Regions from separate parts of the Mesorhizobium sp. FG116 genome, predicted to be linked through region 3. Evidence: riboswitches for the same ligand, from Rfam matches in the RefSeq annotation. Region 3 holds a riboswitch; each other region holds the start of a gene.
What was found. Region 3 has a riboswitch for glycine ahead of ACODTY_RS22335 (D-amino acid dehydrogenase). Riboswitches for the same ligand answer to the same signal wherever they lie in the genome.
Positions count from the first base shown of each region.

Region 1: another riboswitch for glycine. It lies ahead of gcvT (glycine cleavage system aminomethyltransferase GcvT); the one in region 3 lies ahead of ACODTY_RS22335 (D-amino acid dehydrogenase).
Region 2: another riboswitch for glycine. It lies ahead of glyA (serine hydroxymethyltransferase); the one in region 3 lies ahead of ACODTY_RS22335 (D-amino acid dehydrogenase).

Region 1 is NZ_JBMDKS010000035.1:15,980-26,479, reverse strand. Features, by position in the region: gene ACODTY_RS21035 (CpaE/TadZ family protein) at 1-464, shown strand, start outside; gene ACODTY_RS21030 (TadA family conjugal transfer-associated ATPase) at 461-1,879, shown strand; gene ACODTY_RS21025 (type II secretion system F family protein) at 1,884-2,846, shown strand; gene ACODTY_RS21020 (type II secretion system F family protein) at 2,848-3,810, shown strand; gene ACODTY_RS21015 (tetratricopeptide repeat protein) at 3,939-4,409, shown strand; gene gcvP (aminomethyl-transferring glycine dehydrogenase) at 4,460-7,270, opposite strand; gene gcvH (glycine cleavage system protein GcvH) at 7,279-7,647, opposite strand; gene gcvT (glycine cleavage system aminomethyltransferase GcvT) at 7,654-8,754, opposite strand; glycine riboswitch at 8,907-8,993, opposite strand; gene ACODTY_RS20995 (molybdopterin-binding protein) at 9,111-9,902, opposite strand; gene ACODTY_RS20990 (cytochrome b/b6 domain-containing protein) at 9,904-10,500, opposite strand, start outside.
Region 2 is NZ_JBMDKS010000047.1:34-10,533, forward strand. Features, by position in the region: partial or broken gene ACODTY_RS22385 (ABC transporter permease) at 1-439, opposite strand, end outside; gene ACODTY_RS22390 (ABC transporter permease) at 444-1,484, opposite strand; gene ACODTY_RS22395 (ABC transporter substrate-binding protein) at 1,550-3,205, opposite strand; gene ACODTY_RS22400 (GntR family transcriptional regulator) at 3,574-4,287, shown strand; gene glyA (serine hydroxymethyltransferase) at 4,345-5,604, opposite strand; glycine riboswitch at 6,032-6,118, opposite strand; gene ACODTY_RS22410 (ABC transporter substrate-binding protein) at 6,239-7,282, opposite strand; gene ACODTY_RS22415 (ABC transporter permease) at 7,290-8,165, opposite strand; gene ACODTY_RS22420 (ABC transporter permease) at 8,162-9,010, opposite strand; gene ACODTY_RS22425 (ABC transporter ATP-binding protein) at 9,103-10,197, opposite strand; gene ACODTY_RS22430 (ABC transporter ATP-binding protein) at 10,247-10,500, opposite strand, start outside.
Region 3 is NZ_JBMDKS010000046.1:1,147-11,646, forward strand. Features, by position in the region: partial or broken gene ACODTY_RS22325 (IS630 family transposase) at 1-167, opposite strand, end outside; gene ACODTY_RS22330 (GlxA family transcriptional regulator) at 253-1,311, opposite strand; gene ACODTY_RS22335 (D-amino acid dehydrogenase) at 1,352-2,611, opposite strand; glycine riboswitch at 2,749-2,842, opposite strand; gene ACODTY_RS22340 (ABC transporter substrate-binding protein) at 3,480-4,721, shown strand; gene ACODTY_RS22345 (ABC transporter permease subunit) at 4,731-5,597, shown strand; gene ACODTY_RS22350 (branched-chain amino acid ABC transporter permease) at 5,672-6,676, shown strand; gene ACODTY_RS22355 (ATP-binding cassette domain-containing protein) at 6,736-7,419, shown strand; gene ACODTY_RS22360 (ABC transporter ATP-binding protein) at 7,447-8,172, shown strand; gene ACODTY_RS22365 (DeoR/GlpR family DNA-binding transcription regulator) at 8,278-9,030, shown strand; gene ACODTY_RS22370 (allantoate amidohydrolase) at 9,005-10,306, shown strand; gene ACODTY_RS22375 (phosphotransferase family protein) at 10,303-10,500, shown strand, end outside.

The sequences.
Region 1 (10,500 bases), on a different contig from region 3:
CCTATTTCGACAACGTCGTTATCGATATGCCGCGCACCTGGTTCCCGTGGACGGAAACAGTGCTGCTAGGCTCCAACAAGCTCTACATCGTTTCGGAAATGACGGTGCCGTGCCTGCGCCACACGCAGCGACTGATCCAGGCCATTCACCAGACAGTTGGCAAGGAAGTCAGGCCGAACGTCATCGTAAACCGCTTCGAGCAGAAGATGTTCGACAACGGCATCAAGCAGGCCGACGTGCAGGAGATACTTGGCGAGCATTTTGTCGGCGGTATCTCCAACAACTACCGGCTGGTACGCGAGGCGGTCGATCGCGGGGTGCCTTTGCATGAGATCGATCCCAACGCCAATGTCATTCAGGACCTGAAAAAGATCATCTTGCCTGAAGAGGTCGCCGCCGCGCCCCAGAAAACACGATCCCTGTTTGGGATCGGCAAAGGGCTGCTGAAAAGGAAGGCCGGATGAGCAGCCGTTTTTCCACGCTGCAAAATCGCGATCTGCGTTCCGAGCGTCCGGTCGAACAAATTCCGGCGTCGAGCCATGCCATCGTCATTCCAACGACGCGCAAGTCGACCGCTCCGAAATCCGAGGCGACTGCCAAGGGTGCAGACAAGGTTCTCGACGCCCGCGTGCGCATCCACCGCATGCTGCTCGACGAGATCAATCTCGTGGCGCTCGAGCGTTTGCCTAAAGAAGAGATGCGTCGGCAGGTGCACGACTTCGTTTCGGAAAAGACGCGCCATGAGCGCATGGCGATCAACGTCGCTGAACTGGACGCTCTGGTTGATGATATCGTTGACGAGATGGTTGGGCTGGGGCCGCTGGAGCCTCTGCTGAAGGACCCCGAGATCAACGATATTCTGATCAACGGCCATCACAACTGCTTCGTCGAGCGCAAGGGCAAGCTGCAGCAGGTCCACATTCCGTTCAAGGATGAGGCGCACCTGCTCCGTATCATCAACAAGATCGTCGCGGCCGTCGGTCGTCGCGTTGATGAATCGCAGCCGATGGTCGATGCGCGCATGCAGGACGGTTCGCGCTTCAACGCCGCCATCCGCCCGATTGCGGTCGATGGACCTCTGGTCTCGATCCGAAAATTCTCCAAGAACAAGCTTGGCCTGCACAAACTGGTCGAATTCGGCGCCATTACCCAGAATATGGCGGAGGTTCTTGCGGCTGCCGTGAATGCGCGCAAGACCACCATTATCTCGGGCGGTACCGGCACCGGTAAGACCACGATGCTGAATGCCCTGTCGGCCTTCATTCCTGAAGACGAACGCCTCATCACCATCGAGGATGCGGCCGAGCTGCAATTGCAGCAGCCTCACGTAGCGCGAATGGAAACGCGTCCGGCCAACGTCGAAGGGCAGGGCGAGTTGAAGCAGCGCGATCTGGTCAAGAACGCGCTTCGCATGCGACCCGACCGCGTCATTCTCGGTGAGTGCCGCGGCGAAGAAGCTTTCGACATGCTTCAAGCCATGAACACCGGCCACGAAGGTTCAATGGCGACCATTCACGCCAACACGCCGCGCGACGCGATTGCGCGTCTCGAACAGATGCTTGGCATGACCGGGATGCCGATGACCGTGCAGTCCATTCGCAGCCAGATATCGAGCGCGCTCGATATCATCGTACAGTTGACGCGTTTGTCTGACGGCAAGCGCAAGGTGACCAGCGTCGCCGAGGTGACCGGCATGGAAGGCGACGTCATTCAGATGCAGGAAATATTCCGCTTCGTCCGCACCGGCATCGAGCCCGACGGCAAGATCCTTGGGCATTTTGAAGCGACGGGCATCAGGCCGCGTTTCCTAGAGGACCTTCGCGCCATGGGGATAGATTTTCCCGGCAAGTACTTCGAGCCGGGCAAGCCGCAGGAGTAGCCGCATGGAAGGCTTTTCGGCGATCTATGTAGTTTATGCAACGGCGGCGCTCGCCGGCATCATGATCGCCGAGGCGTGCTACCTGCTATTTGCCGGAAGGGCGGACAAGCGCACGGCCATCAACAGGCGCATGAAGCTCCAGTCGGGCAAGATCAGCCAGGAACAGGTGCTGATCCAGTTGCGCAAGGAACGCGGCATAGAGGGCGGCGCTTCGCTGTTTTCGCCGGCAAGGTTTCGCGCGCTGCGCCTGCAGTCAGGCTTGCGCATGCCGCCGCGCAAATTCCTGTCGATCACCTCGGCGATTGCATTCGGGATTGGTGTAGTGGCGTTCTCCAAAGGGCTGCCGCTGTTGGGGTGTCTTGGCCTGTTCGTGGTGTCTGCCGCCATCATCCCGGTCATGGCCTTGCAGTCGCTCCGTAAGCGCCGCTTGAAGCGCTTCGGCATCCAGTTGCCCGAGGCCCTTGAATTGATCACGCGCGGCTTGAAGGCAGGGCATCCCGTGCCGGTTGCGATTTCCATGGTGGCGCGGGAAATGCCCGATCCGATCGGCACAGAATTCGGCGTCATTGCCGACGAGGTGACATTCGGTTCCGATCTGGTTTCGGCGTTGAACGCGCTTTTCGAGCGCGTCGGCCACGAAGACCTCCCGCTTTTCGTGACGGCGGTGGCGATCCAGAGCAGTTCGGGCGGCAATCTGCGCGAGATCCTCGACGGGCTTTCGGCGACCATTCGCGAACGTGGCAAGTTGCGCCGCAAGGTGCGCGCCATTTCCACCGAAGGCCGCATGTCAGCCTACATCTTGACGGCGGTGCCGGCGCTCCTGTTCGCCAGCATCATGGTCATGATGCCGGAGTTCTACCGTGACGTCTGGGATGAACCCATGACATGGTACCTGATCGGGGGAACCATTTTCTGGCTGATGCTGGGCAACGCCATGATGTTCAAAATGTCGAACTTCAAGTTCTGAGATGGAAAGCTTCGTGGAATTCCTCGCCTTGTTGAGACCGACATCCCTGATGCCGGTGGCGGCTCTGCTGCTTCTCGCGGGCGGTGGGGCGGTGGTTTGGCCATTGGTAGCTGCGAAGGGAAATCGTGACGACGTCAAGCGCAGGCTGCGCGTGGAAGACAAGACGCCTCAGCAGCAGAACGAACCGGCACCCAAAAGAAACACGAGTGCCGTGCGCGAAAAAGCGGCGCGGACTGCGCAGGAATTTTACGCCCGCAGCGATCCGGAAAATGTTGCGCGACTGCGCATGAGGCTTATCCAAGCCGGATATATGGACCCGCGCGCCACAGGCATGTTCTTCCTGATACGATTCTGCTGTTTCATAGGCGCGGCACTGGCCGCATTCATCTTCAATGAATGGCTGGCCAACGCCGATGCCACGGCCACCAGCCGCTGGGCATTGGTGATCATGTCGGGCGCAGCAGGTTATTTCCTTCCAGGCTTGGTGCTCGGCCAGAAAATCCGCGAGCGCTCCCGCGAATACCGCAACGGGTTCCCGGATTTCATGGATCTCATGATCGTGTGTTCCGATGCGGGTATGAGCATGGAAGCAGGGATCGAACGGGTATCGCGCGAGCTTGCAAACACCTATCCGTCGCTCAGCCAGAACCTGCAGCTTGTCTCCTTGGGATTGCGCGCCGGGCGCAGTCTGGACGATGCGCTGAAGGCGCTGTCGGACCGGCTAAGCCTGGATGAAGTGCGCTCTTTCGCCACCTTGCTGCAACAGTCGAAAGAACTCGGAACCAGCCTGTCCGGGGCGCTCAGGGTGTTCTCGGACGAAATGCGGCACAAGCGCATGTCCCTTGCCGAAGAAAAGGCGCATGCGCTTCCCGCAAAGATGTCGGTGCCGGTCACCGTGTGCATTCTGCCTGTGGTGCTGATGATCGCAATCATACCGATCATCGTGAAGATGACTTCACAGTAAGTTGGATGGTTAATGCGCGCTTTGCAGGGCGTGTTAATCTGCGCGCACTTTGGCACCGAAGTTTAATCGCTCGCCTCTAATATACGATACGAAAACGACCCGCCGAAGCGGGCGATTGGGGCAGGGGCATGCGTCACGGACTTTTCATGGCAACGGCTGCGATGGTTGCCGCCATCGCACTGGCAGGCTGTACGACAACTTCTGTAGACGCGACGAAGACGACTGCGATCGACGCTATGCCTGAAAGCGTAGAGGTGTCCGATCTTGCATCTGGTAAGGCCCAGTTCCGTGATGGCAACTACGGACTTGCAGAAAAGCACTTCCGAAAGGCGGTTGAACTGCAGGCGGACAACGCCGAGGCATGGATGGGTCTTGCCGCTTCATACGATCAACTTGGCCGCTTCGACTTTGCCGACCGTGCCTATGATCAACTCTTGAAGGTGGCCGGCCGCAAGCCGCAGATCATCAACAACATGGGTTATTCGCAACTGTTGCGCGGAAATAAGAAGAAGGCGAGGGCGCTTTTTCTTGAGGCGCGCAATGCCATGGCCGATACCACGGTCGTTGATGCCAATCTGGCGCTGCTCGACAAGGCATAAATCGCGGGGGCGAGTGAAGAAGGCCGGCGCATAGCGCCGGCCTTTTTCAATTATTCGGCCGCACCGAGATATTCGGTAACCGGCGGGCAGGAGCAGACGAGATTGCGGTCGCCCGCGACGTTGTCGATGCGCGAGACCGGTGGCCAGTATTTGGTGCCGGTGTCGGCGTCCCCGGCGGGGAAGGCTGCCTCAAGCCGCGAGTAGGGACGCTTCCAATCGCCGGCCAGCGCCTCGGCTGCTGTGTGTGGGGCATTTACGAGGGGATTGTCGTCCTTGGGCCACACGCCTTTTTCCACTTTCTCGGCTTCGCAAGCTATCGCGATCAACGCTTCGCAAAGACGGTCAATCTCGCGTTTCGGCTCGGATTCGGTTGGCTCCACCATCAATGTCCCCGCGACCGGGAATGACATTGTCGGTGCATGGAAACCGTAGTCGATAAGCCGTTTGGCGATGTCGTCGACAGTAATGCCCGAGCTTTCCTTCAGTACGCGGGTGTCGAGGATGCACTCATGCGCGACGCGTCCGCTGCGGCCCCGGTAAAGAACCGAATAGTGGTTGCCCAAACGCGCCACCAGATAGTTGGCCGACAGGATGGCCATTTCGGTTGCCTGCTTCAACCCGTCCGGACCCATCATACGGATATACATCCATGTGATTGGCAAGATGGAAGCACTTCCGAATGGTGCGGCAGCCACGGCATGTGCCGAGCCTTCGGTCACATGACCGGGCAGATAAGGCGCAAGGTGTGCCTTTACCCCGATCGGTCCGATGCCTGGACCGCCGCCGCCATGCGGAATGCAGAAGGTCTTGTGCAGGTTCATGTGGCAGACGTCGGCGCCGATGTCGCCGGGGCGGGAAAGGCCGACCAGAGCGTTGAGGTTGGCGCCGTCGAAGTACACCTGGCCGCCATGTTCGTGGACAATGGCGCAGATGTCCTTCGCGCCTTCCTCGAACACGCCGTGCGTCGAGGGATAGGTGAACATCAACGCCGCCAGATTGGCCGCGTTGGCGGCAGCCTTGGCTTTCAGGTCCTCGATGTCGATGTTGCCATCTTCGGTGCAACGAACAACAACCACCGACATGCCCGCCATCGCCGCACTGGCCGGATTGGTGCCGTGTGCGGAGGAGGGGATCAGGCAGATATTGCGGTGCCCCTCATTGCGCGAAAGGTGGTAGCCGCGAATGGCAAGCAGGCCCGCATATTCGCCCTGGCTGCCGGCGTTCGGCTGCAGGGTCACGGCGTCGAAACCGGTGATCTCGCAGAGCCAGCCTTCCAACTGGTCGATCATTTCGCGATAGCCTGTCGAATGCGCCTTGGGCGCAAACGGGTGCAGGTTCGCGACACTCGGCCAGCTAACCGGCATCATTTCAGCGGCTGCGTTCAGCTTCATGGTGCAGGAGCCGAGGGGAATCATCGCGCGGTCAAGCGCCAGATCCTTGTCGGCGAGTCTGCGCAGGAAACGCATCATGTCGGTTTCCGAACGGTTCTCATGGAATACCGGCTGGCTCATGAATTCCTTGCCGCGCGGCTTTCCGGGCATGGTGCTGGAAGATTTTCCCGCCTTGGCTCCGAACAATGCAGCAATCGCAGCGACATCGTTTTGGTTCGACGTCTCGTCGAAGCTGATGCCGATACGATCTGCATCAATAGCGCGCAGCAGTCGACCACCCTTTTCGGCTTCCTTTGCGATCTGCGCGGCCTTGCCTTTGATCTCAACCGTCACTGTATCGAAGCGGTTTTCACCCACCACACTCAAGCCTGCGGCCTTGAGACCGTCAGCGAGGCTGGCAGCAAGAGCGTGGATACGGCTTGCAATGCCTTGCAGACCCGAAGGCCCGTGCCAGATTGCATATGCGGCCGCCATGTTGGCAAGAAGTGCCTGCGCCGTGCAGATGTTTGAGGTCGCCTTGTCGCGACGGATATGCTGCTCGCGCGTTTGCAATGCCAGTCTGTAGCCTGGGCGGCCATGGGCATCGACCGACTGGCCAACGAGGCGTCCCGGAATAAGCCGCGTCAGCCTGTCGGAGACAGCGAGATAGGCAGCATGCGGTCCGCCGAAGCCCATCGGAACGCCGAAGCGCTGCATCGAGCCGACGACGATGTCGGCTCCCTGTTTGCCTGGCGCTTCGACGAGCGTCAGCGCCAACGGGTCGGCAACCGCAATGACCAGCGCGCCGGCCGCCGCAGCCTTGTCCACGATATCTGCATAATCGCCAAAAACACCGAACGTATCCGGCCACGGAACGATGACAGCAGCCGTCTGTTCGTCGGCTTTATCGCCTTCTACCTTGATGCCCAGTGGTTCGGCGCGCGTCTTGACGACATCCAGAACCTGCGGATGCAGCGAACCGGCGACGATGATGTTTGGCCGTTTGCCGTAGTGGAAGCGCCAGGCGATGCCAACGGCTTCAGCGACGGCGGTTGCCTCGTCCAGAAGCGAAGCCGACGCTACCGGCAGGCCGGTTAACTCCGTCACCAGTGTCTGGAAGTGGAAGAGAAGCTCCAGCCGGCCTTGGCTGATCTCTGCCTGGTAGGGTGTATAGGCCGTGTACCAGGCGGGGTTCTCGAACAGGTTGCGCTGGATCACGGGCGGCACGTTGACGCCGTGATAGCCGGTGCCGATGAAGCTCTTGAGAACGGTATTCTTCGCCATTATCGCCGATAGCTCGGCCAATGCATCCGCCTCGCTGGCGGGGGCAGGCAGGTTGAGCGGGTTCTCCAGCCGGATCGAGTTAGGCACGGCCTGACTGATCAGCGTCTCGACTGACGGAACGCCGATCGTGGCAAGCATGGCGCGAGTGTCATCCGGGCCCGGCCCTATGTGGCGGGCCGTGAAAGGGTAAGGTGCCGTTGTCATGATGCCACCATTCAGCCGATATGGGCTTTGTACGCGGCTTCATCCATGAGGCCGTCGAGCTGGCTTTTGTTAGAAAGTTTCATCTTCCAGAGCCAGCCGTCGCCGGTGGCGGCCGAATTGACGAGAGCCGGGTCGGAGCCCAGAGTTTCGTTGGCTTCCGTCACCTCACCGTCGGCAGGCGCATAGACGTCGGATGCTGCCTTGACCGATTCGACCACGACTGCGGTATCGCCCTTTGTAAGGCCTTTGCCGACCTGAGGGATTTCGACGAACACGATATCGCCAAGCTGTTCCTGCGCGTAGTCGGTAATGCCGACCGTTGCCACGTCTCCTTCAACGCGGAGCCATTCGTGGTCTTCGGTAAAATACGTCGTTGCCATGAGGATTTATCCTTTGCGGTAGCGATGAGGAAAAAACGGAAGGGAGTGGACGGTGAGCGGCACCTTGGTGCCGCGCACATCTGCGAAAATTTGGGTGCCGTTGGCGGCAAGCGGAGCGGCGACGTACCCCATTGCAACCGGAAATCCGGTCGAAGGGCCAAAGCCGCCGGAAGTCACATGTCCGGCGGCTTTGCCCTCGGCATCTACCAGTGCTGCCCCCGCACGCACCGGCTGCCGACCTTCTGCCTTCAGGCCGACCCGCTTTTGAAGTGGGCCGCGCGCCAAAACCGCCCGCAGCGCATCCGCGCCGACGAACTTGCCCGAGACGCGTATTTCTTTCGGAATGGCCCACATCAAGCCCGCATTAACCGGATTGATCTCGGGCGTGATGTCATTGCCATGCAGGCACAAGCCGGCCTCAAGACGCAGGCTGTCGCGGGCTGCCAAGCCGACCCATGCCACGCGATCGTCTCCGAGAAGCCTGGTTACAAGCTCGCGCGCATCCTTTTCCGGAAGGCCGACCTCGAACCCGTCTTCGCCTGTGTAGCCGGAGCGGGTCATGAACCAGTTTTCGCGCGGTTCGATGCCATGCATGAACAGGAGCGAGCCCGTTTCGATGCCGGCTCGCGACAGTGCCGCCCACGCATCGGGACCCTGTAGGGCGAGGAAGACGCGATCGAGCGGATCAATCGTGACGGCAAGGCCTCCGGCCAGCTTCCGAAGATGTGCCTCATCTTCGGAGGCGTTGCCGGCGTTCGCCACCACCATGAAGCGGTCGTCGCCGAGCCGCGTGACGATGAGGTCGTCGATGATGCCGGCGGCCTCGTTGAGCAACAGCGTGTATTTCGATTGCGAGATTGCGAGCGCGTCCGCCTGCAGCGGGCAAGCTTTGTCGAGCAAGGCTACGGCATCCTTGCCCCGCACCTCGAACAGTTTCATGTGCGAGATATCGAACAGGCCCGCATGATCGCGGGTATGCAAATGTTCCTTCATGACGCCGGCCGGATAGGTCAGCGGCATGTGCCAGCCGGCAAATGCTCCGAAGCGCGCTCCAGCTTGAATGTGCAAGTCTTCGAGGGGTAGGTGTCTTACTTCATCGCCTGCCATGACTTCTCCAGAACAACACGAAATCGACCGCAACGTGCGGCCAGTCCGTGCCCCTCTGTCTGAAGCCTGAGAGACTCGCGCAACCGGAACTCTGTCGGCGGCGCTTACACCTTCGGCGCGGGGTTTTCGAAGCCCCGACTTTCCAGAGTGTCGTTCTGCCTACGGTTCTTTTGCCTGAGAGATTTCGGGCTATTTCCCCTTCGGCGGCAGCTTTCGCTGCTCTCTCCCGCAAACAGTTGAGGCCAAATCAGCCTCCGACGCGTGAGTCCATAGCCTAGTCGCGACGACTTGTCACCTCCAGGCGACATGCTGGCCTAAGTGTTTTTATCACCGACATAATTCGCGACGACTATTCCTCAGATGCCGCCATACCAATCGTAGCCGTAGTCTTCCCAATACCCGCCGCGCCCGCCTCCGATCGACGAAAACGAAGATACCAATTCGACCTTGTGGATGTACTTTGGCATCTTGTAGCCGAGCTGCCTTTCCACGCGAACGCGCAGGGGCGCGCCATTCTCTACCGGCAGCGGCTTTCCGTTCAACCCATAGGCGAGAATGGTTTGCGGGTGCCGCGCATCAACGAGATCAATCGACCCGTAGTATTTGATCTCGCCGGATAGGCTGCGGTCGATGGTGTCGAGGCAATGAAACACGACATAGCGTGCTTCCGGCTTGACCACCGCTTCGTCGAGCACATGCGCGAGCGGCGTGCCGGTCCACTTGGCAATGCAACTCCACCCTTCGACGCAGTCGTGACGTGTGATCTGCGTGCGGCTGGGCATGGCGAGGATCTGATCGCGCGTGAGCGTCAGAGGTTTTTCCACCAAGCCGCCCACCTCCAGGCGCCAGTCGGCAAAATCCTTGGCCATGAGACCCTTGTAGAATTCGTCATCCGGGGCGGTAACGCCGTTGGGCCGCATAGGCTGGCGGATGTCGGCCTCGGTGAACTCCTGCGCAAGGGCATCGCGTCCGGCAAGCAAGCGTTGCGTATGCCAGGTCAAATCGTTAGCGTTTTCGAGAAAGCTGCGCAGTGGCGCACCAATGCGCAGTTGGTTGTCGAAGACATCACATCCCGTGAGCGCGACGCTGGAGGCGCCAATGCCGGCTGCTGTGAGGAATTTTCGGCGGTTGAGCATGATTTTACCCATCTCACGCCCCGCGCTTGGTGTTCGGCCTCGAGGGGGCGGGTGGATCGGTTCGATACCAGCCGGTGACGATCGAGCGCAGTTCGTTAAGCGGGCCGGCAGCCAGGATCATCGCCATGTGAATGAAGAAGAACGCGACCAGCATCAGCATCACGACGAAGTGGATGGTCCGCGCGGTCTGCCGGCCGCCAAACAGATCAGGCAGGAACGGCAGCACGGAATTCATGCTTGGCGACATGGTCAAGCCGGTGAGGATCATCAGCGGCATGAGTATGAACAGCACACCGGCGTAAGCGAGCTTCTGCAGCACGTTGTAGTCGTGGGTGTGATGGAATCTCAGTCGGACATGGTCGGCAATATCGCGTGGTAGCTTGCGCAGGTCACTGGCGCGAGGCGCGAGGTCACGCCTGAAATGTCCATTGAGCAAACTGGCCACCAGCCAAACGAGAAGTGTTATTGATAAAAGCCACGCGAAAAAGAAATGGATCACGCGTCCAGTGCCAAGATCGTAATAGGAGGGCACCGTTAGCCACGAAGGGAAGGCTCTCTGCCGTTCCTGGCCGGGCGGTCCTGACCAGCCGAAGACACCTGTGGTATCGAA
Region 2 (10,500 bases), on a different contig from region 3:
AGACGATCGCGACGTTCCAGATCTCCTGGCCCATGACCGACACGAGCGCCATCCCCAGGACGAATACGGGGAAGGACTGAATGAAATCGAACACCCGCATGGCAAATGAAGTCGCGATGTTCTGGTAGTATCCGATCAGCAAGCCTATCGGCACGCCGATCACGAATGCCACGGCAACCGCGGATATGCTGATAAGCAGGTTGATGCGCGTGGCGTAAAGAATGCGCGAATAGATATCCATGCCGGACACGTCCGTACCCAGCCAGTGCTCGGCCGAGGGCGGCAAGAGCGAGGCCAGCGGATCGGCCTCTACTGGAGAGTGCGTTGCCAAAAGCGGCGAGAACACGATCGCGACGATCTGCAGAAGGAGCAGAGCGAGCCCGATGACGGCCGCGGGGCGCCGAAGGGCCTGAAGATATGAATTCCTTGAGCTTTCCATGGACTCAGACCTTTATCCGCGGGTCGACCAGCTCGTAGAGCACGTCGACGATCAGATAGATGATGAGGATGAAGGCCGCGGCGACGAGCACGAAGCCCTGGATGGCGGGATAGTCGCTGTTGACCACAGCTTGCACGGCGTATTGCCCTAGCCCGCCCCAAGCAAAGATGGTTTCAACCAGGACGGCCGCGCCCAGCAGGAAGCCGAACAGGAACCCAACGGTGGTGATGATCGGCGGGAGACTGTTGCGCAGGGCGCTTCTGACAATCACCCGCTCCGGCAGGCCGCTTGCCCGTTGATGGCGTATGAACTCGCTGCGGTAGATGTCCGAGAACGTTGTCTTGGTCATCTTCATCAACATGCCAGCATTGACGATAGTCAGGGTCAGCACTGGAAGCACCAACCTGGCAACGGATGACTTGAAGGCCACGAGGTCGCCGGCCAACAGGCTGTCGATGGTGTAGAAACCTGTGATGGTCGGCGGCGCGTTGATCAGGGCGTCGATGCGGCCGAAGGGGGCCGCGGCGATGTCGGCCATGTAGAAGAAGAAGAATATCAGGAGCAGGCCGACCCAGAAATCCGGGATCGCGCCCGCCGCCAGGCCGTAGAAACGGCTGAAGTAGTCGACGATGCCTCCCTTCCTCACCACGGCGACGACTGCCACTGAGACGCCCACGATGATGGTGACGATCATCGCGTAGGTGATGAGTTCGAGCGTGGCGGGGGCTCGTTCAGCCAAATCCGTAACCACCGGATTCGAGGTGAACAAGGACACGCCAAGGTCGCCATGCAGCACGTTGCCCACATAGAGCAGGAACTGCTGCCATATGCTCAGATCGAGTCCCAGCCGCTGACGCAAAGCGGCGATCGACTCAGGCGTCGCCGTGTTGCCCAACATGAGCAGCGCCGGATCGCCCGGCAGCAGACGCACCAGAAGGAAGGTGACGAGCATCACCCCGAACATCTGGGGCACCACAAGCGGCAATCGGGTTCCGACGATGCGCAGTGGCCTGGGCAGCTTCGCCCAGAACGCGAAAGGTCTCATGAAAATCCTCCCTTGCGACGAATCGCGCCGGCCGGAGTTTCTCCGGCCAGCGACGTTCGCGAACTTTATTGCTTCGAGAAGTCAAACCAGGCGTTGCCGTTCGGCGTGTACCAGGAGAAACCGCCTACGTTCGCCCGTGTCGCGAGTTGGTAGCCTGGATTGAACAGGAACACCCAAGGGGCGTTTTCCATGGTTATCTGCTGCACCCGCTTCATCTTCTCGAGGCGGGCAGCCTCGTCCGTGGTGGTGAGCCCTTCGTTGATGTCCTTGTCCACCTCGTCGTTCTTGAAGCGCGAGTAGTCGATCAGGGAGCCACTGTTTAGCCAGAGGTTGGCAACGTAGGCCGCGTCGGGGACAATCGCCATGTCCCTGAAGAAGTACATCGGGATCTCGCCTTTGGTGTACCGCTCGACCAGGGTGGAGGCGGGCAGCTTCGATAGCGTGACATCTACGCCGGCCTTGGCGAAGGCCGACTTCAGGATGACCGCGATTTCTTCCTCGATCTGGTCGCCGGTGCGATAACCGAGCTCGGTCTTGAACCCGTCAGGATAGCCCGCGTCAGCAAGCAGCGCCTTTGCTTTGGCGACGTCCGTCGAATAGGTGAAGTAGGCGTCCGTGAAGCCCGGATAGATTTCGGAGATCGGGCTCTTGGTCGGCCGCGCGGTATTGAAATAGACGGCCTTCAGGATGTCGTCGCGCGGCACAAGGTAGTTCAGCGCCTGGCGCACCTTGGGATCGGTGAAGGGCTTGCTCGTGTTGTTCATTTCGACGCGATGGATGTAATTGCCGAAGACCTTCCAGATCTTGACTCCCGGGGCCTTCTCCAGCAGCGCCAGTTCGCGCGGCAGAAGATACTCGGCAACGTCCACCGAACCTGCCTGGAGCGCGGCGACGCGGTTCGCCGACGTCGGCATCTCCCTGAAGATCACTTTCTTGATCTTGGCTTCGCCGCGGTAGTAGTTCGGGTTCGCCTCGTAGATAACCTCCTGCCCGGGGCTGTACTTGCTCACGAAGTAGGGGCCGAACGAGGCGGAATTGGAGGCGAGCCAGCGGCTGCCCCATTTGTCGTCGTCGGTCACGTGCTTCTTCAGCTCGGCAGCGTCGATGATGCCGAGGTCCGAATTGACCCAGAGGCGATCGAGCAATGGCGACGGGTTCGGAATGCTCACCTTTACCGTGTAGTCGTCGATCTTCTTGAAGGAGTCCTCGAAGGAGGTGATCTTCAGGATCTGCGTCATGTACCAGTAGAAGTTGGCCTTGGTGTTCCAGCCGCGCTCGAACGACCACATGACGGCATCGGCGTTCAGTTCGTTGCCCTTGTTGCTTTTCACGCCCTTGCGGAGGTGGAACGTGATCGACTTCTTGTCCGGCGCCAGGTCCCAAGTTTCAGCGAGGGCACCCTCCAGCTTGCTGAAGTCCTCGTACTTGATCCCGCCGTCTTCCTTGCTGGCGTAGCCCAGAAGCCGCTCGTAAACGTTTCTTCTGACCTCATGAACGGCTTCGGTCGGCGGGTATTCCTGATCCAAAGATTCGGGCGTGCGCGGACCCGCCACGACCAGGGTCGATTTCGCATCCTGCGCGAAGGCTGGACCCGAACCAATCATCGAGCCGGCAAGGAAAGTTCCCGCCAGCAACGCGACGACGGAGCGGCGCGACATCGTCACGAAGCCAGTGAGCCCGGTCGCTTCAACATGTGGATCCTGTATTGGCCGAAATGACATTTCTCTTTCCCCTTGAAATGGACGCTACGGATCTCGGCGTCTCTGTTGTTAGGGAAGCGCGCATGACGACGTGCACGCGAGACGCATCGTCCCGCTACAGTCGAAATTCACTCTCTCCCCTGTCGAGCTTCTTTCCGGCTTCCATTGAGTCCGGTGATTGTGTACAATGAAAGTGTGGAATGAGGGCTTTGGCTTGTCAATAGGTATTTGCGCAATTTCAAAGCCCCGGTCCGACCTATAAAAGGTACGGGAATCGGGAGTGCCAATCGGTGGTTGTTGACTGCAGATAGGTCAGTGAGCCGAGTGAATAGGCCGAGGGGCAAACCGTCGCCCTGCTGGCTGTCCGGATTGAAGTTGGGAGACAGGCCGTGGAGAACACACTTCCACGTTTTGAAAAATCGCACGGAAAGTCAGAGGCGCAGATACGCCGCCGGATCGTCCAGGCAATCTTTGAACAGCGCATGCGGCCGGGGGAACGCCTGACCGAAGACCAACTCGCAGCTGCGTTCGATGTAAGCCGTACGGTGGTTCGACAAGCTATGGCGAGGCTTGCTCAGGATGGCCTTATAGTGAAATTGCCGAACGTGGGATCAACGATCGCTTCTCCCTCCAGGAAGCAGACGCGCGATATCCTCGCCGTACGAAAGATGGTGGAGCCCGAGGTTGTTCGCATACTCGCTGCTGCTCCCACTGAGGCAGGGCTCGCCAAGCTTCGGAACCACTTAGCAGACGAACTTGACGCCCGCACGCGAGGCGACCGTGGCACACTGGTCCGGTTGACGGGAGAGTTTCATCTTTTACTGGCGGAACTAGCCGGAAACGAGGTTGTTACCCGCCTGATGATGGGCCTTCAGGCTTTGACATGCCTGGCGATCCTGTTGCACGCCGAACGAGAGGATGCTTGCCCGCCGGATGAGCACAGCACCATCACCAAAGCAATCGCATCCGGCGACGGTGAAGCTGCCGCGGCAGAGATGCTGAATCATCTGCGGCATGTCGAGAAGGACCTACAACTCGACCGACCTGAGCCCAAGTCGGCCCTTTCATGGCTTCGGGGCGACGCGGAGAGTGAAAGGGTCTGACCCTTGAACATGCCACTCGGCCACGTCAGAGCATCAAGATTGAATTTCGGTCGGCGCTCAACCGTAGATCGGAAATCGCCGACAGAGCTCGCGGACTTCGCCCAACACGGAACTCTCGAGTGTAGGATCGCCCTCCATACCTTTCTCAGCCAACGCTTCGGTGACTTTCAGGATCAACTGGCCGATGCATCTGAACTCGGGTTCTCCGAAACCGCGCGTCGTGCCGGCTGACGTGCCCAACCGGATTCCCGACGTGACTGCAGGCTTTTCCGGATCGAACGGGATTGCATTCTTGTTGCACGTCAGGCCGGCGCGTCCGAGCGCATCCTCGGCATCGCGGCCCTTCACGCCCTTGGGGCGCAGGTCAACGAGCACCATGTGGCTGTCGGTGCCGCCGGAGACGATGTTGAGACCGCCGACTGTCAGCGCATCGCTGAGCGCTCTGGCGTTGTCGATCACCCGTGCTGCGTAGTCCTTGAACCCAGGTTGCAATGCTTCGCCGAAAGCGACGGCTTTCGCTGCGATGACATGCATAAGCGGGCCGCCCTGATTGCCGGGAAAGACAGCCGAGTTGATCTTTCTGGCAAGACGTTCGTCATTCGTAAGGATCATGCCTCCCCGAGGTCCTCGGAGGGTCTTGTGCGTCGTGCTCGTCACTACGTGAGCATACGGCAGAGGATGTGGATACAGCCCGGCCGCGATGAGGCCCGCGTAGTGGGCCATGTCGACCATCAGATACGCTCCCACCTCGTCAGCGATCCGCCGGAAGGCCGCAAAGTCTATGGAGCGCGGGTAGGCCGACGAGCCTGCGATGATCAGTCTTGGCTTGCTCTCGATCGCGCGCGCTCGAACGTTTGCATAGTCGATGAGTTGGTCGGACTGGCGAACCTCGTAGCTCACCGCGTCGAACCACTTGCCGGACATGGTCACAGGCGAGCCGTGGGTAAGATGGCCGCCATGGGCCAGGGAAAGGCCCATTATCCGATCGCCCGGCCGAAGCAAAGCCAGAAACACCGCCTGGTTGGCCTGGGCGCCCGAATGCGGTTGAACATTCGCAAACGTCGCACCAAACAATGCCTTGGCCCGCTCGACTGCTAGAGTTTCAACCGCATCGACGAACTCGCATCCGCCATAGTACCGCCTACCCGGATAACCCTCTGCATACTTGTTGGTGAGGACCGACCCTTGTGCAGCTAACACATCACTAGAGACAATATTTTCCGATGCAATGAGCTCTATCCGGTGCTGCTGTCGGTCGAGCTCCCGCTTGATAGCAGTATCAATTGCGACATCGGTCAGATTATAATAGCGTTTCATTTTCGCCTCTTGTTTCGAGTGCTTGCTTTGGTCTAGTCGAGTGAAAAACGCCAAGATAGTTGACTGAAGGATCGCCATATTTCGAAAGGCGAGAGCAATCCAGCTGTGAGCGGAGGATGAGTGTCGATGTAGGGTACCGGCGGCGAAAGTTTCGCAGCTGTCTGGACCGACGATTTGCAGGACGTAGCCAGCGACATCGGCCAGCCCACCAACACGCCGGCACGATCACCCGCGACATCATGCAGTTTCAACAGATCGGTCTTTGGTGTCTTCGCCCGTCGCGTCTTCTCCAGAGCCGCACGAGCCCACCGCTGCTGACGGTCGATTTCGTGCCCCTCTGTCTGAGGCCTCAGAGACTCGCGCCCCGTGACTCTGTCAGCAGCGCTTACACCTTCGGCGGGGCTAGCCCCGACTTTCCAGAGTTGTCCTTCTGTCAGCGGTTCTTTTGCCTGAGAGATGTCGGGCGATTTCCCCTTCGGCAGCAGCTATCGCTGTTCTCTCCCGCAAACACTCGAGGCTGGGTCTGCCTCTGACGAAGGGGTCTATATCGTGGTCGGAATCTCGCCTGCGCTCCCACGATTGGGCTGCCGGAATTCGGGCGGCCGCTTAACGGCCGCCCGATCCTTCGCTGCAATCAGCGAGCCTTAACGTCGGTCCAGATCTTGTCGTACAGGGTGATCTTGTCGCCCACGTCCCGAAGCAGTTGGAGGCGCTTGAAGATCTCGTCGTTCGGATAGATCGACGTGTTCGAGGTCAGCTTGGGATCGATGAGCGGAAGAGCCGCCTTGTTCGTCGACCAGCCGCGCAGCCAGTTTGTGTTCTTGGCGTTGACCTCCGGCCGCATCATGTACTCAAAGAACCGTTTCGCGCTGTCGACATTCGGCGCGCTGGCGAGAAGGCACATGTCCTCCTGGAAACCGTTGGTTCCTTCTTTCGGAATGGCGTACCCGATATCGTCAGGCTTCGTGTCCATCGTCTGGACTACGGTGCCGGACCACCACTGCGCGACTACGAAGTCTCCGTTGATCACTTTGTCGCCGATGCCGTCGGTGAGCATGGCAGCCCAGTAGGGCTTCGCCTTCAAGATGGTGTCTCGAGCCTGGGCCAGTTGCTTCGGGTCGGTCGAGTTGATCGGAAAACCGTTGTACATCAAGGCGGCGCCGATCGTCTCGCGCACGTCGTCGAGCATCGCGATCTTGCCGTGCAGTTCGGCAGGCGGATCGAACACGACCTTCCACGTGTCGACAGAGGTGCCCCCGATTAGCTTCTTGTTGTACATCAGCCCCGTTGTGCCACGATTGTAGGGAAGGCAGATGTCGTGGTCGGCGTCGGTCTTCGACAGAAAATACTTCTGGTCGATGTTGTCATAGCCCTTGAGCGTCTTCAGTCCTGCGGGCTGCAGAAGCTGCAGCTTGGTCATGATGTCCTGCATGTGGACGGACGGAAAGACGATATCGTAGCCAGTTGCGCCAGCCTGGATCTTGGCCAGCATCTCCTCGTTGGTGCCGTAGTTATCCAGGTTGACCTTGATCCCCGTCTCCTTCGAGAAATCCGAGAGGATCTCTGGATTTATGTAGACCGTCCAGTTGTAGAGATTGAGTTCCGCAGCTGAAAGTGCCTGCGCGTTCATTACGGAAGCACCCGCCACGAGCAGCGACAGTGCGAGTCCTTTGGCCATTCTCATGTCAGTTCCCTTCTTTTGTTGAGCTTTCCAAGGTCGGTCGGCGCACAAGCAGCGCCAGGGCTACGATCGCCATCGAGACGACGATCATCAGGCAGGCGACGGCGTTGATTTCTGGCGAAACGTTCCGCTTGATCGCGCTGAACAGGAATACCGGCAGCGTCGTGGACCCCACGCCGCAGGTGAAGAAAGCAATGACGAGATCGTCGAACGATATGACGAGCGACAGCAGGAAAGCGCCGACAAGGGCGGGCGTCAGTTGAGGCAACGTCACCCGTCTAAACGTCGTGAGCGGCCTGGCACCCAAATCTGCCGAAGCCTCCTCGAAGGTACGATCCATACCCGCCAGCCGGCTGCCAACGACGATCGTGACGTAGGACGAGAGGAAAATCGTATGCGACAGGATCACCGAAACTCGCCCAAGGGGGAAAGCGAGCGCTGACAGAAAGATGAGCAACGCCAGCCCGAGAACGATGTCCGGAATGACTATCGGAACGAGAAGGAAGCTCTGGTAGGCCGCCCTGCCCCGAAACTTATAGCGATCCAGGCCAAGTGCCGTCAGGGTTCCGATCACAGTGGCCAGACTGGCTGCGCTGAAGCCCACGATGAGACTGTTGTTCAACGAACGGCCGAGTGCAGGATCGGAGTAGAGCTGCAGGTTTTCGGAGCCAAGGAAGGTGCGGTCGGAAGAGATCAGCCCCAGGTTGGCGAATACCCGCAGATACCAATCGAAGGTGAACCCCTTCCAGGTCATCATGCTGACGGTGTTCGAATTGAACGAGTAAACGATCAGCATGAAGATCGGGGCATAGAGGAAAAGAAAGAATATCCAGGTGTGCGCAGCCAGCAGCCGCCACCCAGCCTTCATCCAACTGGTCATGCCGAGGCTCCTTTTGCAGCGTTCCGCCGATCCGCTAGCGCAAGCGCGAGAAGCGACAGGACGACGATGACCGATAGGAAAGTTGCAACGGCGGACCCAAACGGCCAGTCGCGCGCCAAGAGGAACGACTGAGCGAGGAGCGTCGATAGATAGAGGTCCTTGCCGCCGCCTATGAGGGTGGGCGCGACGAAGTTCCCCATCGCCGGGACAAAAACCAACACCAGGCCGGCCATAACGCCCGGCAGGGTCAGAGGGAGAACGACACGCCGGAAGGTTGTCGAGCGCTTGGCGCCCAGATCGAGCGACGCCTCTATCAATGTGGCATCAAGCTTCTCGATCGAAGCGAAGAGCGGCAGCACCATGAACGGGAGGTACTGATAGAGCATGGTTACTGTCACCGCGAACGGCGTGTATATGATCTGAAGTGGGTGGGAAATAATACCGAGGTACATCAAGGTATGATTGAGGATACCGTCGCCCCTCAATATCAGTATCCATGAGTACATCCTGATAAGCGCATTCGCAAAGAACGGCACGGTCACAAGAAACAGGAGAAAATATTTCTTCTTGTGGTCGCAGCGTGCTATGTAAAACGCAGCAGGGTAGCCCACCAACAACGCCAACACTGCCGTCACCGCGCCGAGGATTACTGATTTCAGGATGACGCCGAGATATATGAAGTCCCAGGTGTCCCGAAGCTCATCGGGGTCCGGTATGCCGATCAGTTTCTCGTATGCCTGAAGGCTAAAAGACCAAACCACCCCGCCGTATGTGTCGCGGGATAGAACGCTGTAGATCGTGACGAGCGAGACCGGAACCACGAACAGCAGCAGCAACATGATCATGCCGGGACCTAGCGTTAGGGCGGGGCCCTTCCATTTGCCCCGGCGTGAGGCAGCAGCTTCCGTAGACGGACCCAAATGGTCGGCGGTCGCGGTCATGGCGTTAGCACCAGCACTTCCGAGGGCTCATACGCGAGGTGGATCGTCTCACCCGGCACCCAAGTGGCCCGTCCTCCCTCGAACGCGGCTTGGATCGTGCAGCCAGCAGCCTGAACTTCGACTCTGGTGCTGGTGCCAAGGTAGATGCTTTCCACCACGCGACCTTCGAGGCCGACGGCCGGAGGGGCGCTCGTCACACGGAGTTGCTCTGGCCTCAGCGCCAGAACGTAGGAACGTCCGGCGACAGCATCACTCGCAGCCGCGAAGAGCGATGTGCCGTCTCCCGTTTCAAATTTTGTTTGGGACCCGTCGGTCGATTGCGCCACCGCGGGCAGAAAGTTCATCTCGCCGACGAACCCTGCGGTAAACCGGGTCTTGGGTTTCTGGTAGACATCCCAGGGGGTGCCGATCTGTTCGATGCGCCCCCGGTTCATCACGACAACCTGGTCGCTCATGGCAAGCGCTTCCTCCTGATCGTGCGTGACGCACAGGAAAGCGATGCCCAGTTCATGCTGAAGCTTCTTGAGCTCGAACTGCATGTCCTTACGGAGGCGCCGATCGAGCGCGGCGAGCGGTTCATCCAAGAGCAGGATTTTCGGCCTGAGAATGAGCGCTCTCGCCAGCGCCACTCGTTGCTGCTGACCGCCCGACATCTTGCGGACTGAGCGACTGCCGAAATCGGCGAGCCTGACCAACTCAAGAGCTTCGGAGACTCGTCGACTGATCTCAGACCGCGAAACGCCAGCCACGCTGAGGCCGTAGCCGATGTTTTCCGCGGCGGTCATATGGGGAAACAGGGCGTACTGCTGAAAAACCGTATTTACTGGCCGCTCATAGGGCGGCTTGTAGGTCATTTCGACGCCATCAATCAGGACGCTGCCGCTGTTCGGCTCCTCAAAGCCACCGATCATTCTCAGCAGGGTCGTCTTGCCGCAGCCCGACGGACCCAGGAGGGTTGTGAACTGTCCCGCCGGAATAGAGAGGCTCAGATCGGAAACGGCATGGATCGTGGACCCTTCCGGCGAGCGAAATGACTTGGAAACCCTCCGTATCTCTACGACCGCTGTGTCTTGCTCGTTACGCATCAACATACCTTCTCCTCCCGGTCTTCGGCGCGTCACTAGGGGCTATAAATGCCAGTCAGATGGTCAGATGCGCCTCCGCCTTCTGCCTGACCCCGGCTTCGGTCGGGTCCCCCTGCTCGACCAGATTTCCTTGATTGATCACGCCGAACCGATCCGAGAGCCCGAGAGCGAATTCAATGTTCTGCTCCACGAGCAGAATGCTCATCCCGTCGACCTTCGCAGCGTTGCTTAGAACTTGGCCCATGCGCTGCACGACCATTGGCTGCACGCCTTCGGAGACCTCGTCGATGAGGACAAGTTTCGGCCGGG
Region 3 (10,500 bases):
AGCCGCGTCGGCATCCTTGTTGTCGGGGTGCCAACTCTCCGATCCTCGCCCGGGCGATCCAGCCGATCGCGCTCGATACCCGATGCCGAAACGTGTTGCCGCCTGACTTACTCGTCTGCAGCCTTAAAGACACGCAACCGCAAATACTCGCCGAACGCTCTCGCCATTATCAACCTCCGCCAAAGCGGATGTTGAATCAGAGGCTGGATCTGGCATTACATCATAATCGATTCATCGATGCCCGGACGTGCTCTAGGCCGTCATCGAAAGGCTGGACCAAGACACATCTTCGGAATGGTCGTTATTCAGGGGCGAGGACCGACCGTTTCCGCGGGCTGAGGACCGGGTCTCGTTAGGCGGGTTTCCATATTTTTCACGATAAACCTTGGAGAAATGCGAATGCGAGGGAAACCCGGTAGCCAGCGCTATCTGCAGGATGGATAAGGTCGTACTCATAAGAAGCAGGTTGGCCCGCTCGAGGCGGAGCTCCAGATAGTACCGCTTTGGTGACCGCCCGAGCTCCCTCTCAAACAGTCTCTCAAGTTGCCTGCGCGATATGCCGCCTGCGGCCACAAGTTGATTGACGCTGAGCGGGTCGTCGATGCTGGCCTCCATCTTTTCGACGACTTTCACTACAGATCGATGGTTAAGTTTGACGCGAGAGGCCATAGGAAGCCGCTGTCGGTTCCCGGGTGAACGGATGCGATATGCGATAGCCTTTTCGCAAATGCGATTGACGACGACCTCGCCGTGGTCGCGCTCGATCAGCCGCAGCAGCATATCGAAGGACGCGTCTCCCCCTGAGCAGGTGTGTAGATCTCCATCTTGTTCGAAGGCGGTCTGAACGGCCGCAACTCCGGGGAACTCCTCGCAAAAGCGGGGAAGTTGTTCCCAGTGGACGGCACAACGACACCCCTCGGCAAGCCCGGTTCTCGCAAGGGCGAAGATGCCGCTGCCGATGCCGATGAGACTAATGTTGCGCGCGCGACAACTTCTCAGCCAGGCATCGAGCTTTCTATCCGGACACGGATAGGCGCTTCCGCCGCATACTATAGCTGCAGAAATCTCACCTGATGTCCGCAGCCTCTCTCTTTCGGTTCGCAAAGCGCTGTCGATGCCAACACTTACCCCACAGCTGGCCGTCACGGGCTGTCCATCCTCGGAAACGATGTACCAGCCATAAACAGCTCTTCCGAGCACTTCGTTCGCGAGTTTCAAGACCTCGACGGCCGAAGAAAATGCCCGGATCGAAAACCCGGGCAAAAGGTAAAATGTAAATGACCTAGGCGCGGCTTTGGTAGCTACTGGCATGCTGCTTTGTCCTGGGCATAGCGACTCCGGCGCTTACCGATCACGCCGCCTTCGCGTAGGACAGAGTGTCGGCAGGCATGGATTGCTCGACCTTCGCCGCGACCACTTCTGCCGTAGCAGCCGACAGCGTCCAGCCCAAATGACCATGCCCGGTGTTGTAGAATACACTGGGATGACGGCCGCTCCCGACCCTCGGCAGCATCGAAGGCATCATGGGCCGCAGGCCAGCCCAAGGCGTTACGCTGTCGGTCTCCACATTTGGGAAGAGCGTTCTCGTCCAGTCGACAAGCGGACGGATGCGGTCGGCCCGGATGTCTCTGTTGGCTCCGTTCAGCTCGGCAGTTCCTGCGACGCGAAACCGCGTTAACCCCAACCTGCTCGTCACGATCTTGGCATCGTCGTCCAAGAGACTGACCCACGGGGCGGCCGCCTGGGAGACATCGGATTGCAGATTGACGGTTATCGAATATCCCTTCACCGGATATATGTTCACCCGGTCTCCCGCCAGCTTGGCCAGCCGCTTGCTCTCAATTCCCGCGCAAATGACGATGCCGTCAAAATGCTCTTTGTAGGCACCCGGCCGACTATCCGACTTGGCCAGCTCCACCGTTACCGAGCGAGTTCCGAGCGAAAGATCGGCAACCTCGGCACCGGAAACGAAATCAACGCCCAGCCTCTGCGATGCCATCGCGAGGGCGCGCGTGAACTTATGAATGTCGCCCGTTGAATCGGCCTCGGTATAGTAGCCGCCGTAGTAGGTTCCGCGAATTGCGGGTTCGATTTCATTGATCTCGAGCGGGGTGACTGACCGACGTGCCAGCCCACCTTGCTGAAGCAGTTCATTCACCTGACCCGCTCGCTCGAATCTGCTTCGGTCCCGATAGATGTGCAGGATTCCACGCTTGACGTGGTCGAAATCGATCGCCTCCGCTTCGGCGATTTCGACGAGCCGTTGTCTGGCAAGCAGGGCCAAGCGGACGGTCTCTATGGTGTTCGCCCGATAGCGGGGGATGTTGGCGGCGAACTCGGCTAGCCAGCTATACTTGTGCCAGTTGGGCCTGGGGTTCATCAGCAGAGGCGCGTCGCTGCGCAGCATCCAGCGCAGCCCCTTGACCACGGTTGACCAATGGTTCCAAACCTCGGCATTGCTCACCGACAGTTGGCCGCCGTTTGCGAACGACGTTTCCATACCGGGATACCGATTTCTGTCGAATACGGTGACGCGATAGCCTCTCTTGATCAGAGAGTACGCGGTTGTAACGCCGGTGATGCCGGCTCCAATTATTGCAATTTTCGTCATGGGAGACTCCCCGGAACAGTGGATCAAAGGCCTGAAGCAGGCCCGTTCGATCCCCATCTGTCCTTTAACCTGAGAGCTTCGCTGCCTCTTGGGCAACGTCCCCTTCGGTGAGCGCCGAAACGCTTCTCTCCAGACTGTCTGGCCAGACGGTCCTTCCGCCTGAGAGATTCCTGGGGAGCTTGCTCCTTTGGCGCCAACGACAATGTCGCTGAGCTCTCCCGTCTGGCCATTGTGACAGATGTTGGATAGGGGGTTGGACAGCGTCAGTCAAGTGATATTCCTATTGGGAATTCTGTCGTTACGGTAAGCTGTCAAGGTCGTGCTTAGAGTGCACCGAAGCTCGACAGGGTGGATTTCAAAGCTGAGACAATGGCAGCCGAGGCCAAGCGATGCGCTCCTGACGAGGAAACTCGCGTGGACCGAGCGCTTCCGCGTCTTGTGCTTCGATTGGCCTTGTCGCTTGTCGGCGAATCGGACGCGACCCGCGGTCCTCCAAAATCAAACACGAAGGCCATTCTGGCAGGACCAGTAACCTGCCGGCTACTTGTGCGGCACACAGAGCCTGGATTGAAGTTTCCTCCACAACCTAAGCTTGGCACCTAGTGGTAGTCACAAACCGGCCGCCATGCCTTGCCCTGCCGGATTGCTCGACAGTGCGGGCTACACCATGTGTCAAGGGATGTGACAATTGTGGCATCATATAGCTTTGCCAGTTATGTGAGGAATTGAATTCTATTAAATAAAATCAGTATGTTAAATGGATAGCAGAGGGCGTTGCGGTTATTTTTGTTACTTCCTATTGACAGAAATGTGGGAATTGTGGATTTTTTGCGAGGTCGTAGTCGCACAGAAAAAGGGGAAGCCTACAATGACCACAATTGCCACGCGGCGTAGTGTTTTGAAAATCGCAGCAGGTGCAGCGGCCGGGTCGCTCGCCATGCCGTTCTTTGCCCGCAACGCTCTTGCGGAGGAGCCGATCAAGTTCGGGAGTCTCCTCGACAACACCGGTCCGCTCGCGCTTGAAGGCAAGCGTATGATTCAGACGACCGAGTATGCGATCAACCAACTCAACAAGGCCGGCGGTCTGTTGGGGAGGCAGATCCAGCTCAGCGCTTACGACACGCAGTCGAACATCCAGCTCTATACGCAATACGCGCAGACGCTGGCGCTCAAGGAGAAGGTGGACGTTGTTTTCGGCGGCATCACCTCGTCATCGCGCGAAGCCATTCGCCCGATATTGGATCGCGCCAAGATGCTGTACTTCTACAACACGCAATACGAAGGTGGTGTCTGCGATCGCAACGTGTTCTGCACCGGCTCGACACCGGCTCAGACGGTCAATCATATTTGCGATTATGCCCTCAAGAACTGGGGCAAGAAGGCATACATCGTCGCAGCCGACTACAACTATGGTCACACCACGGCCAGCTGGATGAAGAAATTCATGGCCGATGGCGGCGGCGAGATCCTCGGGACCGACTTCTTCCCCCTCGACGTCTCGAACTTTTCATCTGCGATCAGTCGCATCCAGGAGGCGAAGCCGGATCTCGTGCTGTCCGCCCTGGTCGGCGCCAATCATTCCGGCTTCTACCGCCAGTGGGATGCGGCAGGGATGAAAAGCAAAATCCATCTCGCCTCGAGCGTTTTCGGCATTGGCGACGAACTCACGACGATGGACCACTCGACGACCGACGGCATCCTCACCTGTTACGCCTGGTACAACGATCTCGATACGCCAGCCAGCAAGGACTTCGTTGCGAACATGCAGGCGGCCTACGGAAAAGACGTCACGGACCTTAGCGAGCTCGCGACAGCGACCTATGAAGGTGTAACTTTCTGGGCTGAGGCCGTGAAAAAGGCGGGGTCGCTGGACCGCGACAAAGTCATCGACGCATTGCAATCGAACCTCACCATCGATTCTCCGACCGGTAAGGTCACGATGGATCCGGGTACCCACCATTGCATCCGCAACACCTATCTGGCTTGGCCGAAGAGCGGTCGCTGGGAAATTCTGGAGACTTTCCCAAATTCATTTCCGGCAGACACGAACGGTGCTTGCGACCTCGTAAAAAATCCAAAGACCAACAAGCAGTTCACTCCGGAAAACTGAGGCAAGACAGTGGACCTTGGAGCCCTGCTGGCGTTTAACGTCGCTACCGGTGTTGCGACGCTGGTTCTGATCACGCTCGGTTTGAGCGTGATCTACGGCATGATGCGCATAATCAACCTCGCTCACGGCGAGTTCATCATGCTCGGAGCTTACACCGCGGTGATGAGCAACCACGCCGGCGTCAATATCTGGATAGCCATGCTGGTACTGCCACCTATTGTGGTCGGACTTATTGGCTTACTCCTCGAGCGATGCATCATTAGGTTCCTCTACGGGCGGATGATGGACACCATGCTGGCCACGTGGGGCATCAGCCTCGCTTTGGTTGGCTTGTCCACGACCCTCTTCGGCAACGTAGTGCGAGGATTGTCGTCCCCCGTGGGAAGCTTCGACATCGGGCGATATGGCGCCAGCCTTCATAGCATCATCATAATCACTACCGCGGTCGTGCTGGTCGTGTTGATGATGATGCTGATGCTGGGAACCAGGTTCGGACTTATCCTTCGGGCGACCATGCAGAACCCAGGCATGGCCGCGGCCATGGGGGTTTCGCCGGGGCTCGTCTATATGGCAACTTTCTCATTGGGCGCAGCGCTTGCCGGCTTGGCCGGGGGTGTTCTGGCTCCTATCTCGGGCATCTCGCCAGGCATGGGCGTCGCATATGTGGCGCGTTCGTTCATTACGGTTCTGAGCGGGGGGCCGGCTATCGTTGCGGGCACGGCTACGGCGTCCACGTTGTTCGGTTTGATAAACGAGATTACGGCTTTTCTGACCACTCCGATCATTGGCGACGTTGCGCTTCTTGCTACCGCAATTGTTCTCATTCGTGCGATGCCGCAAGGCATCACCGGTAGCTTTCTGAGGCGCTGGCTATGAGGGTTTCGTCGTCAAGCTTCCGTTTGCCGCCGTGGGCGGGAGTCGCGAGTACGGTTGCCATCGGCGTCGTGCTAATGTTTGCCGTCCCGCGGGCGCTCGACCTGTACGCGGTGGTTCAGTTCACCGGATTCGCAGCTCTGGCCATGTACGGTCTAAGCCAGGGGTTCCTCTGGGGGCACGCCGGTATCTTGTCCTTCGGACAGGCTGCATTCCTGGGACTGGGAGGGTATTCATATGCCGTCGCCGTCATCAATCTAGGCGACAGCACGCCCGCAGTGGCGCTGGCGATCTTCGTTCCGGCCTTCTTCGCGCTATTGCTTGGCTATTTCATGTTCTACGGCCGCGTCAGCGACGCCTATGTCGGCGTTGTCACGTTGACGGTCTCCATCATCATTTTTCAACTGGTCAATTCAACCTCCGGCAGCCAATACCGCATTGGTGATGCAGAGCTGGGAGGTTTCAACGGCATCCCGGCGATTCCAGCCCTCAATCTACCAGGCGATCATGGCAATCAACTCGATACGGAGTGGATTTGGTACATAGCGATCGGAGCCTTGATCCTTGTGTACGTGATGCTGAGGGGGCTTCTGGCCAGCAGCTTCGGGCGCGTTCTAGTCGCCATCCGTGAGAACAACACGCGCGCACAGCTCCTGGGCTATGACACGCGCCTCTATAAACTGATCGCTTTCGTTATCTCAGCAGGTGTTGCGGGGCTTGCGGGCTGTCTCTACGCAAACTGGAGCGGCTTCATCAGCCCCCCGGTATTCGCTCTGCAGATGTCGGCACAAGTCATCATTTTCGTGCTCATCGGCGGCGTGGGCACTCTAGTAGGACCGATGATTGGTGCGATTATTGTTCAGTCTCTCCTCATAGTCGGAGGCACTCAGCAGACTGTCGATCCCAATCTCGGCCTGGGAGTCGTATTGATTGGCTTCGTACTTTTGGTCCCGCAAGGCCTCCTTCCTACGTCACGAAGAATCGTCGATCAGCTTCTCGAGCGCAGCCGGTCGAATAGCAAAATGCAGAATTCACCGTCCGGCAATGCGCTCGACAAGGTTGCAGGGGAAATCAAGCTGTGAAGCTAGTTGGCACCAGTGACAGCGGCGGTTCGGCGCTCGTCCAGGCTTGCGGGGCGTCGATGCGCTTCGGAGGCGTGGCGGCGGTGTCGAATGTCGATTTCACGCTTGGCGAGCAGGAACTGCGTTGTCTTATCGGCCCAAACGGTGCGGGCAAGAGCACGTTCTTCAAGATGCTGACCGGCCAACTCACCCCTACCGAGGGCAGGATTCTGTTCCGCGGCGTCGACATTACCGGCGCCGCCCCCCACGCCATCGCCAGGCTGGGCGTTGGAATCAAGACGCAAGTTGCGAACGTTTTCAATGGCCTGTCCGTGGCCGAAAACGTCTTCGTCGCTGCCAAACGAGGTCGCTCTGCTGCCGAGGCCCGAGTGAAGATGGCGATGACACTTGAGCGACTGCATTTGACAACGATTGCCTCGCGCGTTGTAGGACAATTGGCGCATGGCCAGCGCCAATGGGTCGAAATCGCAACTGTGCTGGCGCAAGACCCGACGCTCATCCTTTTGGACGAACCTGCTTCTGGCATGACCCAGGAGGAAGTTGCTCGCACCGCCGAGCTGATCCGGGAGATTAACAAGACGCATGCTCTCATTGTCGTGGAGCATGACATGCCATTCATTCGCAAGATTGCCAAAACGGTGACTGTTTTCAACAGAGGCAAGATCCTCGTCCAAGGCGACGTCGATCAGGTGCTGTCCGACCAGAGGGTGCGTGACGTCTATCTCGGTAAACAGGCTACATGACCGACCGTACGCATTGGAGCCGACGCGATGCAATTCCAGACAACCGAGCCGATCCTAAGCGTCAATAGCCTGCGTGCTGGCTACGGCCGAGTGCCTATTTTGACGGATATTTCGCTTTCTGTGCAGGCCGGCGAGTTTGTTGGAATTCTCGGGCATAACGGAATGGGGAAGACGACTCTCCTGCGCTCCTTGATGGGGTATTTGCCGGCGAACGCCGGACAGATTGTCTTTACCGGACGTGATATCACGGATGCGTCTACGACGGCGCGCGCGCGGGCCGGTTTGGGATTTGTTCCACAAGGGCGCGAGATCTTCTCCAATCTCACGGTGTTGGAGAACCTACAAATGGGATGTCTCCTATCGAAGCAGCCGGATAAAGACCTTATTGAGGAGGTACTGGCCACTTTTCCAAGGCTCAAGGCATATCTTTCTCGACCGGGCGGAGCACTGTCCGGTGGAGAGCAGCAGTTGCTGGCACTTGCCCGATGCCTTTGTGCTCATCCAAAACTCGTTCTGCTCGACGAGCCAACCGAAGGTATCCAGCCGTCGATTATCGATGAGATTGTCGAGACTCTGCTCACAATCAGGAAAGACAGCGACCTGAGCATCCTGCTCGTCGAGCAAAATCTCAACTTTTTATCCAGTCTATCAGATCGCGTCCTGATATTGCAAAAGGGCGCGATCACCCATGAGGTCGACCCGCAGAAGAAGCACGACCAGGCATTGATCAGCGAATACGCCGGGATAGCCTGACATGCCGATGCTTCTCTCCTCCGCCGGGAGGCGTACCTGTCTTGCGGATCATCGCGGTTTGGTGCTCCCTCGATCCCGTCGAGTGTCGTGAGGGAGGACGGGGTAGTGCTTACTGATCATCGCCACCAAGAGATTCTTTCAAGGGTTAATCTTACAGGTCGAGCCAGCATCGCTGAACTGGCCACAGCGCTGAAGGTGTCCGAGGAAACCATAAGACGCGATATGAAAGCGCTCGAGGAGCGTGGCCTTCTGAGGCGCATCCATGGGGGGGCAGTGCGTCTGCGGCTCGATAAGGAACAGCCGCTGGCAGAACGCTGCAAAGTCAACCAGCGAGAGAAAACCCAGATAGCGGTAATCGCCGAAAGACTGATCCGGGAGAACATGTCGATATTTGTCGACACCGGAACCTCGACGCTTGCGCTTGTGCGACGCCTGATTGGTCCGAGCCTGACAGTAACGACCAATTCCTTGGATGCCGCGTCCCTGCTTAGGCATGGTCCAAGCACTGTGCGACTTACGCCCGGGACGTTGCGACCGCAGGACAATGCCTTAGTCGGCTACGAGACGGTCGGATATGCGAAGCGCTTCTTCTTCGACATCGCTTTTGTGGGCATCGGCGCCTGTGACCTCGAACACGGGTGGATGGACTACGAAGAGCACGAGTCTGTATTGCGAAAGGCCTTGTTGAGGCAGGCAAGAGATGTCGTTGTGCTCGTGGATTCAAGTAAATTCGGACGAAAAGCAAACATATGTACATATCAATTCTCGGATCGCTTGACCGTTGTTAGTGAGCGGCCCCCACCAAAAATGTTCCAGGACATCTTCAAGAAAAATGAAATTCGCATCCTTACCGAATGACTGGCACGCAATGCCGATATTCTACGATCTGTTCAGCAGCTTTTCCGAATGCGGACAGCTACCGAACGGTGGTGTCAGTCGTCTCTGCGGAACTCCGGCCGATGGCTTGGCGCGCGGGCTATTTGCAAGAGCGTTGAGCAGCGGGGGTGCGATCGTAACAACCGACAGCGTCGGCAACCAGTTTGGTACTTTCATCCTGTCGCAGAATCCCGCCGCGCCCCTGGTCATGATGGGGTCGCACCTCGACAGCCAACTCTTTGCTGGTCGGTTCGATGGCGCGGTGGGAGTCGCGGCAGCCGCGGCCATCGGTGTGGCGCTGCAGCACAGATGCAATGAGGGGGTGCTTTTCAACGCAAATTTCTGCGCGGTCAACTGGACCAACGAGGAAGGCGCGCGCTTTCGTCCAAGTCTGCTTGGAAGTGGAGCCTTTGCGGGAAGCCACGATGTCGCATATGCCCTGTCCCGCGCTGATGACGACGGCGTCACGCTCGCCCAGGCGCTGTCTGCCATCGGTTATCTGGGCGAGAGTGAGCCGCCACCGATTCCAGCCTGCTATCTGGAACTACACGTTGAGCAAGGCCCGATTTTAGAGGAAGCATCAAAAGTCATCGGCGTTGTCACCAGCAACTGGGGCGCCACCAAAATCGATGTGACGTTTTCTGGCGAGCGCGCTCACACCGGTCCAACGAGGATGAGTTCACGGCGAGATGCGCTATTGGCAGCGGCATATCTTGTCGCGGAAATTCGTGAATTGGCGGGCCGCTGGCCTGGGCTCGTCCATACGTCGGTCGGAAGAATAGCGGTAGAACCGAATTCCTCTAACGTAGTGGCATCCAGAGGGGATGTGTCGTTGGAAATCCGATCCGCGGACGACAACGTTCTAATTGAAGCCACAGAAGTCGCCTGGAACGAAATTCAAGACGCAGCAAAGCGCGCCGGGGTGGCTGTCGACATCGTGTCGAAGTCGACGCGGCCAATCAGATCGTTGGCGGGTCCACTCAGCGATCTTGTGGAAGATTGCGCCAAGGTGGCGTCCGTCCCGGTCATGCGGATGGCAACAGTTGCAGGACATGATGCACTGAGTTTGCTGGGCCGTTGTCCCGTAGGACTTGTATTCATCCCAAGTGTCAATGGAATCGCTCACAATGAAGCAGAATTCACCAGTGACCAACACTTGGAAGCTGGCGTCTCGGTGCTGCTCGCCGCAGCCGATCGCCTGTGTCGGGCATACGGGCTGCCAGAGACCGCAATACGAGCTGCAGGGGCGATAGCGTGACACTTGGTTCTAACGCAGTTTCTGAGATAGAGCAGCGCTGCGCCGGGCTTCTGGCTGAGGCACTTGTTCCATCCGGTCGTCAGCCCCTCTGTATCACTATAGTGCCGCCGATCGCCTCGCCCACGCATAGCGCGGTAGCCTCCGATTGCGTCCGCGTCGATCTCCCGAATTCCTCCAGCTTGTTCCTCAAGCTC